Regions from separate parts of the Streptomyces sp. NPDC007264 genome, predicted to be linked through region 1. Evidence: riboswitches for the same ligand, from Rfam matches in the RefSeq annotation. Region 1 holds a riboswitch; each other region holds the start of a gene.
The links. A riboswitch is a leader RNA that binds a small molecule or an ion and turns the genes downstream of it on or off. The one in region 1 is predicted to bind cobalamin.
Positions count from the first base shown of each region.

Region 2: another riboswitch for cobalamin. It lies ahead of ACFYMU_RS22410 (HoxN/HupN/NixA family nickel/cobalt transporter); the one in region 1 lies ahead of ACFYMU_RS08190 (prenyltransferase/squalene oxidase repeat-containing protein).
Region 3: another riboswitch for cobalamin. It lies ahead of ACFYMU_RS05935 (ribonucleoside-diphosphate reductase subunit alpha); the one in region 1 lies ahead of ACFYMU_RS08190 (prenyltransferase/squalene oxidase repeat-containing protein).

Region 1 is NZ_JBIAFD010000004.1:222,591-227,433, forward strand. Features, by position in the region: gene ACFYMU_RS08180 (CbiQ family ECF transporter T component) at 1-443, opposite strand, end outside; gene ACFYMU_RS08185 (SCO2322 family protein) at 446-1,102, opposite strand; gene ACFYMU_RS08190 (prenyltransferase/squalene oxidase repeat-containing protein) at 1,099-2,337, opposite strand; cobalamin riboswitch at 2,448-2,582, opposite strand; gene ACFYMU_RS08195 (ABC transporter substrate-binding protein) at 2,678-3,790, opposite strand; gene ACFYMU_RS08200 (hemerythrin domain-containing protein) at 4,080-4,715, shown strand; gene ACFYMU_RS08205 (MBL fold metallo-hydrolase) at 4,842-4,843, opposite strand, start outside.
Region 2 is NZ_JBIAFD010000013.1:22,636-27,478, reverse strand. Features, by position in the region: gene ACFYMU_RS22420 (helix-turn-helix domain-containing protein) at 1-77, shown strand, start outside; gene ACFYMU_RS22415 (hypothetical protein) at 56-478, opposite strand; gene ACFYMU_RS22410 (HoxN/HupN/NixA family nickel/cobalt transporter) at 610-1,698, opposite strand; cobalamin riboswitch at 1,726-1,933, opposite strand; gene ACFYMU_RS22405 (ArsR/SmtB family transcription factor) at 2,025-2,372, shown strand; gene ACFYMU_RS22400 (cell division protein SepF) at 2,547-2,936, shown strand; gene ACFYMU_RS22395 (AAA family ATPase) at 3,122-4,291, shown strand; gene ACFYMU_RS22390 (nucleotide pyrophosphohydrolase) at 4,288-4,641, shown strand; gene ACFYMU_RS22385 (DUF6099 family protein) at 4,841-4,843, shown strand, end outside.
Region 3 is NZ_JBIAFD010000003.1:195,208-200,050, forward strand. Features, by position in the region: gene mctP (monocarboxylate uptake permease MctP) at 1-1,056, shown strand, start outside; gene ACFYMU_RS05930 (GNAT family N-acetyltransferase) at 1,130-1,657, shown strand; cobalamin riboswitch at 1,705-1,860, shown strand; gene ACFYMU_RS05935 (ribonucleoside-diphosphate reductase subunit alpha) at 1,978-4,377, shown strand; gene ACFYMU_RS05940 (ribonucleotide-diphosphate reductase subunit beta) at 4,377-4,843, shown strand, end outside.

The DNA.
Region 1 (4,843 bases):
AGCAGCCGGGCCGGGTTGGCGAGGGCGTTCGCGGCGCCGACGCAGACGAGCAGGGTCGCGAGCCTGAGACCGTCGTACAGGGCGAAGACGAGGGCCTCGGCGGTGACCCGGCCGCCGATGCGGATGCCCTGCGCCCAGTGCGGCAGGGGGACTTCGGGGAGGGTGAGGACGGTGTGGGTGCCCGGCAGGGGCGAGCCGAGGACCACGGCGAACAGGAGGCGGACGGCCAGGACGGCGAGACCGAGCCGGGCGAAGGCCGCGTAGGAGCGGGACCAGGGGGCGGCGGTGCGGCGCGCCGCGACGACGTAGGCGGACACGGCGACGAGGAGGCCCAGCAGGAGGGGGTTGGTGGTGCGGGTGGCGGCCGTGGCGAGACCGAGCGCCCACAGCCACCAGGCGCCCGCGTGCAGCGTCGGCCGGGCGCGGCGGGGACGGGATGCCATCGTCAGCTCCGGCGGCGGCGGGCCTGCCATATCGCGGCCGCGGCCAGGGCGGCCACGGCGGCGGCGCCCACGAGGACCCCCACGGACGGGCCGTGGCGCGGCGTGCCCGGATCCGTCCGCGGGGACGCCGTCCCCCGCGGCGCCGTCGACCGGGGCGCCGTGTCCCGTACCTGCTCGCCGCACCCCCGGGCCGGGTATCCGGCGATCGCGCACAGCAGGGCGTTGGTGTCGTAGCGGAGCGGCTCGGCCACCGCCGCCAGCGCGTCCGCCGTCGTCGCGTCCTCGGGGACGCGGGCGCAGACCGTGCGCGGGGCCGGCGGGGCCTCGTCCGAAGGGGCGTCCGCCGCGGTGCCGAAGTCGATGACCAGCGCCACCCGCTTGTGGCCGTCCCGCGCGGGCGTCGCCGCGCAGACGGCGGCGAAGTCCGCCCTCCCGCGCGGCTTCTCGGCGTCCTGGGAGTCCTGGCTGACGGCGAACCGGAAGCCCTGGACGTCCCCGTCGGCGGGGCGCGCGGTCGACGGGCCCTGGGTGGCGTACGTCCACGCCTGCCCCTGCCGCTCCCAGAAGGACCAGTACCGGTAGCCGACGGCGTGCGCCGGGCCCCCGGCCAGCAGTACCAGCAGGGCCACGACCGCGGCGGTCGCACCGCGGCGGATCACGGCTGCCGCCGCTTCCTGGTGCGGCCGGACAACAGGAAGCCGACGCCGATGCCGGCGACGAGGCCGACGCCGACGATCCACCAGACGGCGGGCCCCGAGTCCGAGCCGGACCGGGCGTTCCTGCCGGTGCCGTCGCTCCGCTCGGCCGCCTGCGGGGCAGGACCCGTCCCGTTGAGCGCGGTGACCAGGTCCGTGCCGCCGAAGCGGTGGGGGTCGGCGCCCATCGCGTGCGCGGCGAGGATCAGCTGGGCGTACGCGGCCGGTCCGCTCTGCCGCGCCCACTGCGCGGAGTTCTTCTCGAGCCAGGCGTAGGGCTTCTGCGCGGCCTCGGTCCGGCCCTGCGCGGCGAGCGCGACCACCGCGTCCGCCGTGTTGCCGTAGTCGGGCTGGTCACCGGCGCCGGGCAGTGCGGAGGTGAGGTGGCCGGTCGCGGCCGTGGCCCCGGCCAGGTAGGCGGCGCCGTTGGCCGCCACCTCGCGCGAGGTGAGCGGCTTGCCGGAGCCGGCGCAGCCGGACTCCTGCCGCGGTGCCTTCCCGGCCGACGCCACGAATCCCTTGCCGAGGGCGGCCAGCACACCGGCCGCCGTCGCGTCCGCGTTGGGCGCCAGCTTCCCGTGCTTGTCCGGCTGGTAGGCGAGCGCGCCCCCGCCGTGTCCGCCGCACGGTACGGACCACGACGCGAGCAGCTGCTGCGGTGTCGTGCCGTCGCCGCCGTCCGCGTGGACCTGTGCGGGATTCGCGCCCGCGGCCGCGAGCGCACCGATCACGACGGACGTGGAGTTGGCGTCGCTGGCGCCGCCCGGCGTGTATCCCCAGCCGCCGTCCTTGTTCTGCACGGACTTCAGCCAGGCGACGGCCTTGCCGGTCGCCGCGTCGTGTCCGCCGAGCGCGGTGAGGGCCTGGACGGCGGCGGCCGTGCTGTTGGTGTCGACCATGAGCTTGGCGTCGCAGGGCGTGCCCGGGTTCGCGCGGAACGCCGCGAACGCCCCGTTCGCGCACTGCTGTCCGGCCAGCCAGTCCACGGCCCGGGCGGCGGGCCGCACACCCGTCGTGTGCTGTGCGAGCAGGGCGAGGGACTGGCGCCAGACGCCGTCGTACGTCGGGTCGGTGCTGCCGTACAGACCCGACGGGATCACCGGTGACGGCGACGGCGACGGACCGGTGGCGGCGGCGGGCGCGGCGGCGCCGATCACTGCGGTGGCGGCCAGGGCCACGGCGCTGCGGCGGACGTTCATGATCGGCGGGTGCCTCTCCCTGCGGGGAGCCGGGCAGCACGGGACACCCCGGGCGGCTCGGCTCCGTAGACCTCGACGGTGCCGTGCACCGGCGGCTGCCGGTGTGCGTGAGCCAGTCACGATCCCGTGCGAGGTGTTCCGGCTCACCGCCGAAGCGGCTCACGGTTGCGGGTCAGCGCCGGATTCGCACCGGCTTCCCCTCGTACGGGTAGTGAGACGACCCGCTCACTCTAGCGGCCGGTACGGACGACCCCCAGACCGCCCGTCCCCCATGGCGGGACGGGCGTCGGACAGGGGCCGGGCGTGCGGCGGATCCGGGCGGCCGGGCCCGGGTGCTCCCTCAGCCGGTGTGCAGGATCCGGAAGCGACCGGGGCTTGCCGGATCCCGGTCGACGACCTGGACCGGCGCCCAGGCCCATTGCCGCACGCCGACGCCCGGCACCCGGGAGAACCGGATCGGCCCGCGGGTGCCCTCGACGGCGACGCGCGGCCAGGATGCGGCGATGCGCGCCCGGTCCGTGCCGTGGGAACGCAGCACGTCGGCGAGGACGGTGACCGTGTCGTAGCCCTCGAAGGCGACGAAGGAGGGCCCTTCGCCCAGCCGCTCGCGAAGGGTCGTCCCGACTCGCGCACCGAGGGGGGTGAGGCGCTCCGGCAGGTAGCGCAAGAACGGGATCGCCGAGCCGTCCTCGCCCAGCGAGGCCGCCCATCGGGCGAACTCCGGCTGCCCGGCCGGAGCGCCGATCATGATCTCGGCGAGGCGGTGGTCGCCGCGGACGGACCTGACGATCGGCACGGCCGGCTCCGGGTGGCCGACCAGAAGGAGGAGGGCCGTCGCGCGACGGTCGACGAGCGCGTCGCGGACGGCCGCGGGGGCGAGCGCGGCCGCGTCGAGTTCGACGACGGTGCCGCCGTGCGGGGCAAGACACTCCCGCAGAATGCGGGTCCCCGACGCCCAGTAGACGCTCGGCTGAGTCACCACGGCGATGCGGCTGTGGCCCGCCTCGAGGAGGAAGTCCGCGTAGATCCGCCAGCCGTGGGACTGCGCCGGGCAGAGGCGCGCGACCCACTCCGTCGGCTGTTCGGTGAGCGCGTCGAGCACCGCCGACGAGCAGAGGAACGGCAGGCCGAGGGCGTCGGCCCTGGCGGCGGCGGCGCGAGCGACGACGCTGTGGTACTCCCCGGCCAGGGCGGCCACGCCCAGGCGGGCCAGTTCGTCCACCGCTGCCGCGGCCCGCTGCGGATCGGCCGCGGTGTCCCGGACCACCAGCTCCAGCGGTCTTCCGGCGATCCCCCCGGCGCCGTTGACGTCGCGAACGGCCAGCTCGAGTCCGGCAAGCAGGTGCCGGCCCGCCTCGACCCAGCCGGGCCGGGTCAGCGGAACGAGAGCGCCGATCTGCACGGACGGCCCGTCAGCCCGCTCCGCTCCGGATGACGACGGTGAGGTGTTCATACGTGGGCGTCTCCCGCGTGACGATGGGGTGGCAGGTCCGCGTCGCCGAGGGGCGGGCCCGGGGGCACGTGTCCGTCCCGTCCCGCCGTGGCGGGCGGCGCCTGCGTGAGCATGCAGGACATTGCATCCACCGCCGTCCCCGACGGGCAAGCGTTCAGCCGTCCTTGCCCATCGCGCACGGTCACCGCCCCGGATGGAGCAGCGTCGTCCCGCACCTCGCGCGCTGTTCGGACAGGATGGGAGTGGCCTTCCGTTTCCGTCACGCAGTGCGGTCCGCAGGAGTCGCGCCATGAGAGCACATCGGGTCAACGCCGTCACAGCCTCCGCAGCAGCCCTCGCCCTGGGTGTCGCGGCCTGGGCATGGGCCGGCGCGGGAAGCGGCGCGGAGCCGCAGCCGAGCGGCGGCACGGTCACCGAGCCGCTGCGCGCCGAGCATCGCGAGCTGGTCCCGTCGATCGAAGCGCTCGCCGCGGCGGCCGAGGCGGTCGGCACCGCCTCGCCGGACGAGCAGCGCAAGCGGGCCGACTCCTCGTACGCGTTCCTCACGACACGGCTGATCCCGCACGCCGTGGCCGAGGACCGGGTGCTGTACGCGACGGTGGACTCCCTCCTCGCCGGCAGGGGGAAGACGCGCGCGACGGACACCATGCGTCGCGACCACGCCCAGGTCGGCACCCTGACCGCCGAACTCGGCAGGCTCCGCGGCCGGCTGGACCGGGCCGCCCCGGGCCCGGACGTCCGCGAGGACCTGCGCCGCGTTCTGTACTCCCTCCATGCGATCGTCGCGCTGCACTTCGCGAAGGAGGAAGAGGTCTATCTGCCCCTCCTCGACCGCGAACTCCCGCCCGAGCGGGCCCGGGAGATGTTCCAGCGGATGGAAGCGGCCGAGAAGCAGGCGCGCGGCGGCGGCAAGGCCCCGCACTGACCCCTGGCCGCTGGCCCCTGGCCCCTGACCGCGGGAGCGCCACCGCCGCGGCCCCGGTGGCGTGGGCGGCTGGGACCGCGGCTGGGACCGCGGCTGGGACCGTCCCCGGCAGGTGTCGCGCGCCGGTC
Region 2 (4,843 bases), on a different contig from region 1:
CGACGGCGGAGGCGCTCTCCGCGGCCGCCGGGACCACGGACCCGACCACCGGGGATCAGGCACCCGGGAACATGTAGTCGGCCTTGATCCGGCCGTTGTCGTCGAGCATGAGCACCTCCAGGCCCCCGCCCACCACGTCACCGGTCTCGGTGGAAACGGCCTCCCAGCCGAACTCGACCAGATCGCGAAGGCGTACCGCGTCGGCGCGCGCCCGGAAGGCGAATCCCTGCTTCTCGACGAACCGCTCGTAGCTGCGCGCGACCCGGGTCTCGATGGCGTCGTGCCCCCGAGCCTCCAGAGTCTGGTGTTCGAAGCCGAGTTCCGCGGCGATCTCCCGCATCTCCGCGGGCGGATGGAGGACGTGGGTGCCGTCCTCCGCCCACAACCGCTCGATGGCCGCCCGGCGTTCGGCCGCGTCCTGCACCGTCCACATCGCTGTGTAACGGTCGGCCAGGTGCTGCGGGTCGATCTCGATCATGTACATCTCCTCGCCGGACAGGAAGTCTGGGACCCCGATCCTGCGGCGCGCGGCGGAGAGTGACAATTCCCCCCGGGGAATGGGCTTCCGGGCGGCGGCGACCCCTGAACGGCTGCCGGCCGCCCGGTGCGTCACCGTCCGTCCGCGGGGCGGGGAGCCCACCGCTCCTCGACCTTCGCCAGCCGCCAGTAGGCGAGGGCGCCCGCCCAGACGACCACGAACAGCCCGACGATGACGAAGCCCACGTTGCCGAGGTCGAGCCCGGCTATCCAGCCGGTGACCGCGTCCCGCAGATCCAGCTTCTCGTGCAGCACGCCGACCAGTTCGATGGTGCCGATCAGGAAGGCCACCGCGATCGACAGTCCGGTGATCGTGAGGTTGTAGAACACCTTGCGCACCGGGTTGGAGAAGGCCCACTGGTAGGCGAAGTTCATGAACGTGCCGTCGAGCGTGTCGAACAGGCACATGCCGGCGGTGAACAGCAGCGGCAGGCACAGGATCGCGTACCAGGGCAGTCCGGCCGCCGCGCCCGAGCCCGCCATCACCATCAGCGTGACCTCGGTGGCCGTCTCGAAGCCGAGACCGAACAGGAAGCCCAGCGGGTACATCTGGCCCGGACGCGAGATCGTCCTGGTGAGGCGGCCGAGGACGCGGTTCATGAAGCCCCGCGAGTCCAGGTGCCGTTCGAGCTCCGTCTCGTCGTACGCGCCCGAGCGCATCGACCTGAAGACCTTCAGGATGCCGGTGAGGGCGACCAGGTTGAGGGCGGCGATGAGGTACAGGAACGTGCCGGCGACCGTCGTCCCCATGAAGCCGAGGACCTGGTGGGTGTGCGAGTCCTCGTTCGTGACGCGGTCGGCGAGCCGGGTGCCGCCCGCGATCATCACGGCCAGCAGGACCACCACGCTGGAGTGGCCCAGCGCGAACCAGAATCCGACGGACACCGGCCGCTTGCCGTCGGCCATCAGTTTGCGCGTGGTGTTGTCGATCGCGGCGATGTGGTCGGCGTCGAAGGCGTGCCGCATGCCCAGGGTGTACGCGGTCACACCGAGCCCGATGCCGAACGCCTTGGAGCCGACGGCGTAGTGCTCCGGCTCCACCAGGAGGAACAGAACCCCGAAGGCGACCACGTGCAGGGCCGCGATCACCGCCAGCAGCACGGCGGTTCGCAGGGTGTCCTCGCGCCGCCACCGGAAGGACGCAGGGTCGGGCAGGGTCATTCGGTCACGCTCCAGCACCTCGTGGATCACTTCGTGAGATGCCGTGGCCGGTCTCCTGGCTGACGGGTCACCGCGCCCGTTCCTGCCTTCCCGGCCGTCGTACGGCCAGTGGCGCCACCCGCGAACGGGCGGCACGGAACGGGAACTCCCCGATCACAGTGGCGAGGGCCGCTCCGGCCTGAGCCCCTGAGGGCTTTCACCGGTCTTCCCGAACACCACGGCCCGCCCACCTTAGGGCGGACCCCGCGATGCCTGCAAGGCTGCACAGTTGCGCAGATGTCTGGAGGTATCGAAGATCACACAGGGGTTCCTGGGACACTGTCCGCATGCATCTCGTCCCCGCCGAACGCGCCGGCCGGCGCATCATCGACGGCAACCGGGTCTGCCAGGCCATCGAAGCCATCGGTGAGCCGGAAGCCGTGCGTGCCTGGGCCGACCGCTTCTCCCTGCTCGCCGATCCCGGCCGGCTGGCCCTGCTGCTCGCCCTGCACCGGGCCGGGCCGCTCGCCGTCTCCGATCTCGCCGTGGCGACCGGCATGAACGACCCCGCCGTCTCGCAGGCGCTGCGGCTGCTGCGGACCGCCGAGGTGGTCGTGGGGGAGAAGCAGGGGCGCATCGTCCGCTACCGGGTGACCGATTCGGTCGTGCTGGAGCTGCTCAGGCAGGTCACATGACGGGTCGTCATCGACGACGGGCCGCGGGGCGCCGTCCACCACGCGAGGGGCGTCTTCCGGCCGAAGTGACCGCCGTGACTGTAGCGGTCCGTGTCGCTGTTGGGCCGAACGGGTGACCATGCGTAAGAATTGACCGGTGCAGACGATGAGTGCGAGCCACCCCCGGGAGGACCGGTGAACAGCCGCGATGTCACCGACGAACAGTGGGAGGGGCTCGCCCAGGTCGTTCCGTTGCGCGGCCGGGACGCCTGGCCGTCCGCGGTCGACCACCGGTCCATACCCGAGGCCGAGACCGAGGCGCGGCGCCGCTTCGTGGTGCTGCGGGTCAATGTGTTCGCGGACGCCCGCGACGTCGCCGAGACGCTGATGGCGGGGGTGCCCGTGCTGCTCGACCTCACGGGCGCGGAGACCGAGGTCGCCAAGAGGGTGCTGGACTTCAGCACCGGCGTCGTCTTCGGGCTCTCCAGCGGGATGCACCGGGTCGACCGCAATGTGTTCCTGCTGACACCGCCGGGGACCGAGGTGCGCGGGCTGATGGAGGGGGCCGGCGTCCCAGGGGTCTGAGACCGGGGCGGCGAGGTCCCCGGAGCCCGGGAGTTGGCCGGCGTCGCCGCGGGGGGCGGTCCGCGCGCGGCCGCGCCGTCCGGCCGTGCGTCCGGTCGCGCTGCTCGGGCGGGGACGTCGCTCGATCGTGGGAAGCGCGTGACGGTAAAACGGTTCGCCCCGGCCCGACGGCCTACGGTCCGGACATGACCGTCTCCTCCGCGCCGTCCCCGCCCGGCCCGGCTCGCAGCGCGGACGCACGGCCGGACCGGCCGTGCGTCACCGAGCTGAGGCTGTCCGCGTTCGGCGGTCACCGGCGGGCCGCCTTCGCGCTGGGGCCGCTGACGCTGTTCACGGGCCCGAGCGGCTCGGGCAAGTCGCGGGTGCTGCAGGCGTACGAGGCGCTGGCGCGGCTCGGGGGCGGGGCGGAGCTGGCGGAGGCGTTCCCCCACCCGGCGGCCTGCGTTCCCGAGCGGGCGCGACCCGACGCCCAGCGACGGCGCGGCTTCCGCATCGGGTGCACGGCCGACGGCCCACAGGGTCCGGTCCGGCTCGACATCGCCGTGCAGGCCGAGCCCGAACTGCGGGTCGTCGGCGAGCGGTTGACGTCCGGCGGGCTGATCCTGCTGGAGACGGCCCTGCTCGACCCCGGGCGCGCTACGGTGCAGGCGGCCTGGCACACGGCGGACGCCTCCCCGGTGACCCGCGCCCCGCTGCCGGACGACCGCCTCGGCACCGGCCTGCTGCCGCTGCGCGTGGCCGGCCGGACGGAAGGGCAGCGCCGGGTGCTGGCCGCGGCCGAGCAGATGGTCGTCGCCCTGCGCTCCGTCTTCGCCTGCGACCCGAGCCCCCGCTGGATGCGTACCCCGGCGCCGCTGGGCGCGGGCCGGCTGCTGCCGGGCTGCGACAACCTGGCGGCCGTGCTGTGGCGTACGCGCGCGGAGTGCGCCCGGCGGCACGCGCTGCTGGCCTCGGCGGTCGGGGCGGGCTGTGCGGGACGGGTCGTCGACCTGCTGGCGGAGCCGCTCGGCGACGGCACGGTGCGCGCGCTGCTCGACCGCGGGGACGGACTGCGTACGCCGCTGGAACTGCTCGGCGACGGTGAACTGCGGTACGTGGCCCTGGCCCTCGTCCTCCTCACCGGCCCCGGCGTGCTGGCGGTTGACCCGGCGGGGGAGGTGCCCGCGGCGCTGCAGACGCTCACGGTGCTGGCGGACGATCTCGACCGCTGCATGGACCGGCGGCAGGCGCGGGGACTGCTGGAGCTGGCGGCGCGGATGTGCGAGCGGGGCCACATCCGGCTGGTGGGCGCGGTGAGCGAGGCGTCCTGCGCGGCGGGGACGGAGGGGGTGACGGTGGTAGACCTGGGGCCGTGACAGAGGAACACCGGCGACGGGAAGACCTGGACGTGGCGCGGCTGCAGCGCCGGCTCGCGGAGTTCGCCGCGGTGCGCAACTGGCAGCCCTACCACACCCCGAAGAACCTGGCGGCCGCGCTCAGCGTGGAGGCGTCCGAACTGGTCGAGATCTTCCAGTGGCTGACGCCGGAGGAGTCGGCCCGGGTGATGGACGACCCGGGCACGGCGCACCGGGTGACCGACGAGGTCGCGGACGTGCTCGCCTATCTGCTGCAGCTGTGCGAGGTGCTCGGCATCGACGCGCTGGCGGCGCTGGATGCGAAGATCGACCGCAATGAGCAGAGGTTTCCGGCGCCGGGCGCGGACTGAGCGACGGCGTCCCGGGGTCCGCCGGTCTGCCGGTCCACCAGTCACTCTCCGGAGTTACGGAATTGCCCCTACCTCTCAACTTGTCCACAGATTTCGGAACAGCTCTGGCTTTTCGTCCCGCGTGCCTTCACTCTGGGTAGTGGACGACGGAGTTCGGGCAGACGCGCACCAGCGCGTCGGGACGGAGCGGGGGCAGCGCATG
Region 3 (4,843 bases), on a different contig from region 1:
CGGGCGCCCGCCCTGATCGCGTTCGTCAAGGACGCGCTGATCTACATCGTCATCGCGGTGGCGATCATCTACATCCCGATCAAGCTGGGCGGCTTCGACGACGTCTTCGCCAAGGCCGGCCAGGCGTTCGCGCAGACGAACCCGGCGACGGGCAAGCCACGCGGGGCGCTGGTGACGCCGGAGGCGGGCCAGTGGACGTACGTGACCCTCGCACTGGGCTCGGCGCTCGCGCTGTTCATGTACCCCCACTCGATCACCGCGACGCTGTCCTCGCGCAGCCGTGAGGTGATCCGCCGCAACACCACGATCCTGCCGCTGTACTCACTGATGCTGGGTCTGCTCGCGCTGCTCGGCTTCATGGCGATCGCGGCCGGTGTCAAGGTGAAGAACGGCCAGCTGGCGATCCCGCAGCTGTTCGAGGACATGTTCCCGGACTGGTTCGCGGGCGTGGCGTTCGCGGCGATCGGCATCGGGGCGCTCGTCCCGGCGGCGATCATGTCGATCGCGGCGGCGAACCTGTTCACCCGCAACATCTACAGGGACTTCATCAAGCCGGACGCCACGCCCCATCAGGAGACCAGGGTCTCCAAGACGGTGTCGCTGCTGGTGAAGGTGGGCGCCCTGGTCTTCGTCCTGACGATGGACAAGACGGTGGCCATCAACTTCCAGCTCCTCGGCGGGATCTGGATCCTGCAGACCTTCCCGGCCCTGGTCGGCGGCCTGTTCACCCGCTGGTTCCACCGCTGGGCGCTGCTGGCGGGCTGGGCGGTCGGCATGGTGTACGGCACGATGGCGGCGTACGGCGTCGCCTCACCGACCCAGAAGCACTTCGGCGGATCGGCGAAGGAGATCCCCGGCATCGGCGAGATGGGCTACATCGGCCTGACGGCGTTCGTCCTGAACGTCGCCGTCACCGTGGGGCTGACTCTGGTCCTGAAGGCGGTCAAGGCTCCGGAGGGCGTCGACGAGACCCAGCCGGGCGACTACACGGCGGACGCGGGCGACCCCGGGGTGGAGGTGGAACTGCCGCCGGCCACGGCGGAGACCGCGCACTGAGCCGCAGTCGAGGACGGGCCGCCGGAGGTGATCCGGCGGCCCGTTGTCATACCCGTGCCGCACACTCGACCCCATGGACATCGTGATCCGACGGGCGGAACCCGGCGACTACGAGGCGCTCGGGCAGATCACCGCACAGGCCTACCTCCAGGACGGCCTCCTGGACTTCGGGGAGAGCGACGCGTACCTCGACGAGCTGAGGGACGTGGCCGGGCGGGCCGCGGCGGCCGAGGTGCTGGTGGCGGTCGAGCGCGCGGACGCCCCCTCCGCTCCGGGGAGCGTGCTCGGCGGGGTGACGTTCGTGCCGCACGGCGGCCCCATGGCCGACATCGCCCGGCCCGACGAGGCCGAGATACGGATGCTCGCCGTCGCCCGCACGGCCCGCGGCCGGGGGATCGGCGAGGCCCTCGTGCGCGCCTGCCTCGACCGGGCCCGCGCCACGGACGGCTGCGCACGGATGGTGCTGTCCACCCAGCGCACCATGCTCACCGCGCACCGCATCTACGAGCGCCTGGGGTTCGTCCGCACTCCCGAGCGCGACTGGAACCCGCTCCCGCAGCTCGACGACATCACCCTCCTCACCTATGAGTTGCGCCTCTGACACACCCCGAAGCCACCAAGACACACAACATCTTGGGGTGGCAGCGAAAGCCGACACAAGATGTATGCTCGTGCTCGCTGTCGCCGCAGGGGAATCCGGTGCGAATCCGGAACTGTCCCGCAACGGTGCACTTGTGCGTGTTCGCTCCCGCGTGCGCGTCACGAGCGTCAGTCCGAGGACCTGCCGACAGCGCGCCCGGCCGTCCGGCCCGGCGCCCGACGTCCGGGCCTCGTGGAATGGGCCGGTGGACGCGACGCCGCGTGCGCTCGTGAGCCGCCCCGCCCTCCCCGGGCCCCGTGCCGAGCGAGGGAGTGCCCTACGTGACGATCGCGCCAGCCGACCCGGCTTCAGCGACTTCGCCCACGACACCGGCGGTGGCCGAGGGGACCGACGGTCCCGGTGCCGCGCTGCTGCGGACCCTGACCGAGCTGACCGCCGACCTCCCGGACGCCGACCCCGGCCGGGTCGCCGCCGCCGCGCTGCGCGGCCGGTCGGCGCACGCGGACGAGGCGGAGCTGCGCGAACTGGCCACGGAGGCGGCCGCCGGCCTCATCTCCGAGGACCCCGCCTACTCGAGGCTGGCCGCCCGGCTGCTGACGACCGGCATCCGCGCCGAGGCCGCCTCACAGGGCGTCACCTCGTTCACCGGGTCCATCGCCGTCGGACACCGCGAAGGGCTCATCGCCGACCGCACCGCCGCGTTCGTGCGTCGGCACGCCGACCGGCTCGACGCGCTCGTGGACCCCTCGGCCGACGACCGGTTCGGCTACTTCGGCCTGCGCACCCTGCACAGCCGCTACCTCCTGCGGCACCCGATCACCCGCAAGGCCGTCGAGACACCGCAGTTCTTCATGCTGCGCGTCGCCTGCGGCCTCGCCGAGGACACCGTGCCCGGTCCGGAGACCGGCTCCCGGTCCATGGACGAGGTGGCCGCGCTCTACCGGCTCATGAGCCGCCTCGACTACCTCCCCTCCTCCCCCACGCTCTTCAACTCCGGCACCCGGCACCCCCAGATGTCGTCCTGCTACCTCCTCGACTCCCCGAGGGACCAACTGGACTCCCTCTACGAGCGCTACCACCAGGTCGCCCGCCTCTCCAAGCACGCCGGCGGCATCGGGCTGTCGTACTCCCGCATCCGCTCCCGCGGATCCCTCATCCGTGGCACCAACGGGCACTCGGGCGGCATCGTCCCGTTCCTGAAGACCCTCGACGCCTCGGTCGCCGCGGTGAACCAGGGCGGCCGGCGCAAGGGCGCCGCCGCCGTCTACCTGGAGACCTGGCACGCCGACATCGAGGAGTTCCTCGAACTGCGCGACAACACAGGCGAGGACGCCCGCCGCACCCACAACCTCAACCTCGCGCACTGGGTCCCGGACGAGTTCATGCGCCGGGTCGAGGCCGACGAGCGGTGGTCGCTGTTCTCGCCGTCCGACGTGCCGGAGCTGGTCGACCTGTGGGGCGGGGAGTTCGACGCCGCGTACCGCGCGGCGGAGGCCGCCGGGCTGGCCCGCAGGACCCTCCCGGCCCGCGACCTGTACGGCCGCATGATGCGCGCCCTCGCCCAGACCGGCAACGGCTGGATGACCTTCAAGGACGCCGCCAACCGCACCGGCAACCAGACGGCACGGCCGGGCCACGTCATCCACTCCTCCAACCTGTGCACCGAGATCCTGGAGGTCACGCACGACGGGGAGACGGCGGTCTGCAACCTGGGGTCGGTCAATCTCGGCGCGTTCGTCGACACGGCGAGCGGCGACCTCGACTGGGAGCGGCTGGACGCCACCGTCCGTACCGCCGTCACCTTCCTCGACCGCGTCATCGACATCAACTACTACCCGACCGCGCAGGCGGCCCGTTCCAACGCCGCCTGGCGCCCGGTGGGCCTGGGCGTCATGGGGCTGCAGGACGTGTTCTTCCGGCTGCGCCTGCCCTTCGACTCACCCGGGGCGAAGGCGCTGTCCACCCGTATCGCCGAGCGCATCATGCTCACCGCGTACGAGACCTCCGCCGACCTCGCCGAGCGGAACGGCCCCCTGCCCGCCTGGGAGAAGACCCGTACCGCCCAGGGCGTACTGCACCCCGACCACTACGACGTCGAAGCGGCCTGGCCGGAGCGCTGGGCGGCGCTGCGGGCACGGATCGCGGCCATCGGCCTGCGCAACGCGCTGCTGCTCGCCGTCGCGCCGACCGCCACCATCGCGTCCATCGCGGGCGTGTACGAGTGCATCGAGCCGCAGGTCTCCAACCTGTTCAAGCGCGAGACGCTGTCCGGGGAGTTCCTCCAGGTCAACTCCTACCTGGTCGACGACCTGAAGGGGCTGGGCCTCTGGGACGCCCGCACCCGGGAGGCGCTGCGCGAGGCGAACGGCTCGGTGCAGGACGTCGCCCGGATCCCCGAGGACGTGCGGACGCTGTACCGCACGGCGTGGGAGATCCCGCAGCGCGCCCTGATCGACATGGCCGCCGCCCGCACCCCGTTCCTGGACCAGGCCCAGTCCCTGAACCTGTTCCTGGAGACGCCGACCATCGGCAAGCTCTCCTCGATGTACGCGTACGCCTGGAAGCGGGGGCTGAAGACGACCTACTACCTGCGCTCACGCCCGGCGACCCGCATCGCCCGCGCCGCCCGGGCGGCCGTCCCCGTGCAGCAGGCCGCCCCGGACCTCGAAGCGGTCGCCTGCTCCCTTGAGAACCCCGAGTCCTGCGAGGCCTGCCAGTGATGTCCGTCCACCCGCCGAAGAAGAGTGCGCACCTGCTCGACCCGGGCTTCGAACTGACCCTGCGCCCCATGCGCTATCCCGACTTCTACGAGCGCTACCGGGACGCCGTCAAGAACACCTGGACCGTGGAGGAGGTCGACCTCCACTCGGACGTCGCCGACCTCGCCAGGCTCACCCCGGGGGAGCAGCACCTGATCGGCCGGCTCGTCGCGTTCTTCGCGACGGGCGACTCGATCGTGGCCAACAACCTCGTGCTGACCCTGTACAAGCACATCAACTCCCCCGAGGCGCGGCTGTACCTGTCCCGCCAGCTGTTCGAGGAGGCCGTGCACGTCCAGTTCTATCTGACGCTGCTGGACACCTATCTCCCCGATCCGCGGGAGCGGGCCGCCGCCTTCTCGGCGATCGAGCACATCCCGTCGATCCGCGAGAAGGCACGGTTCTGCTTCCGCTGGATGGACTCGGT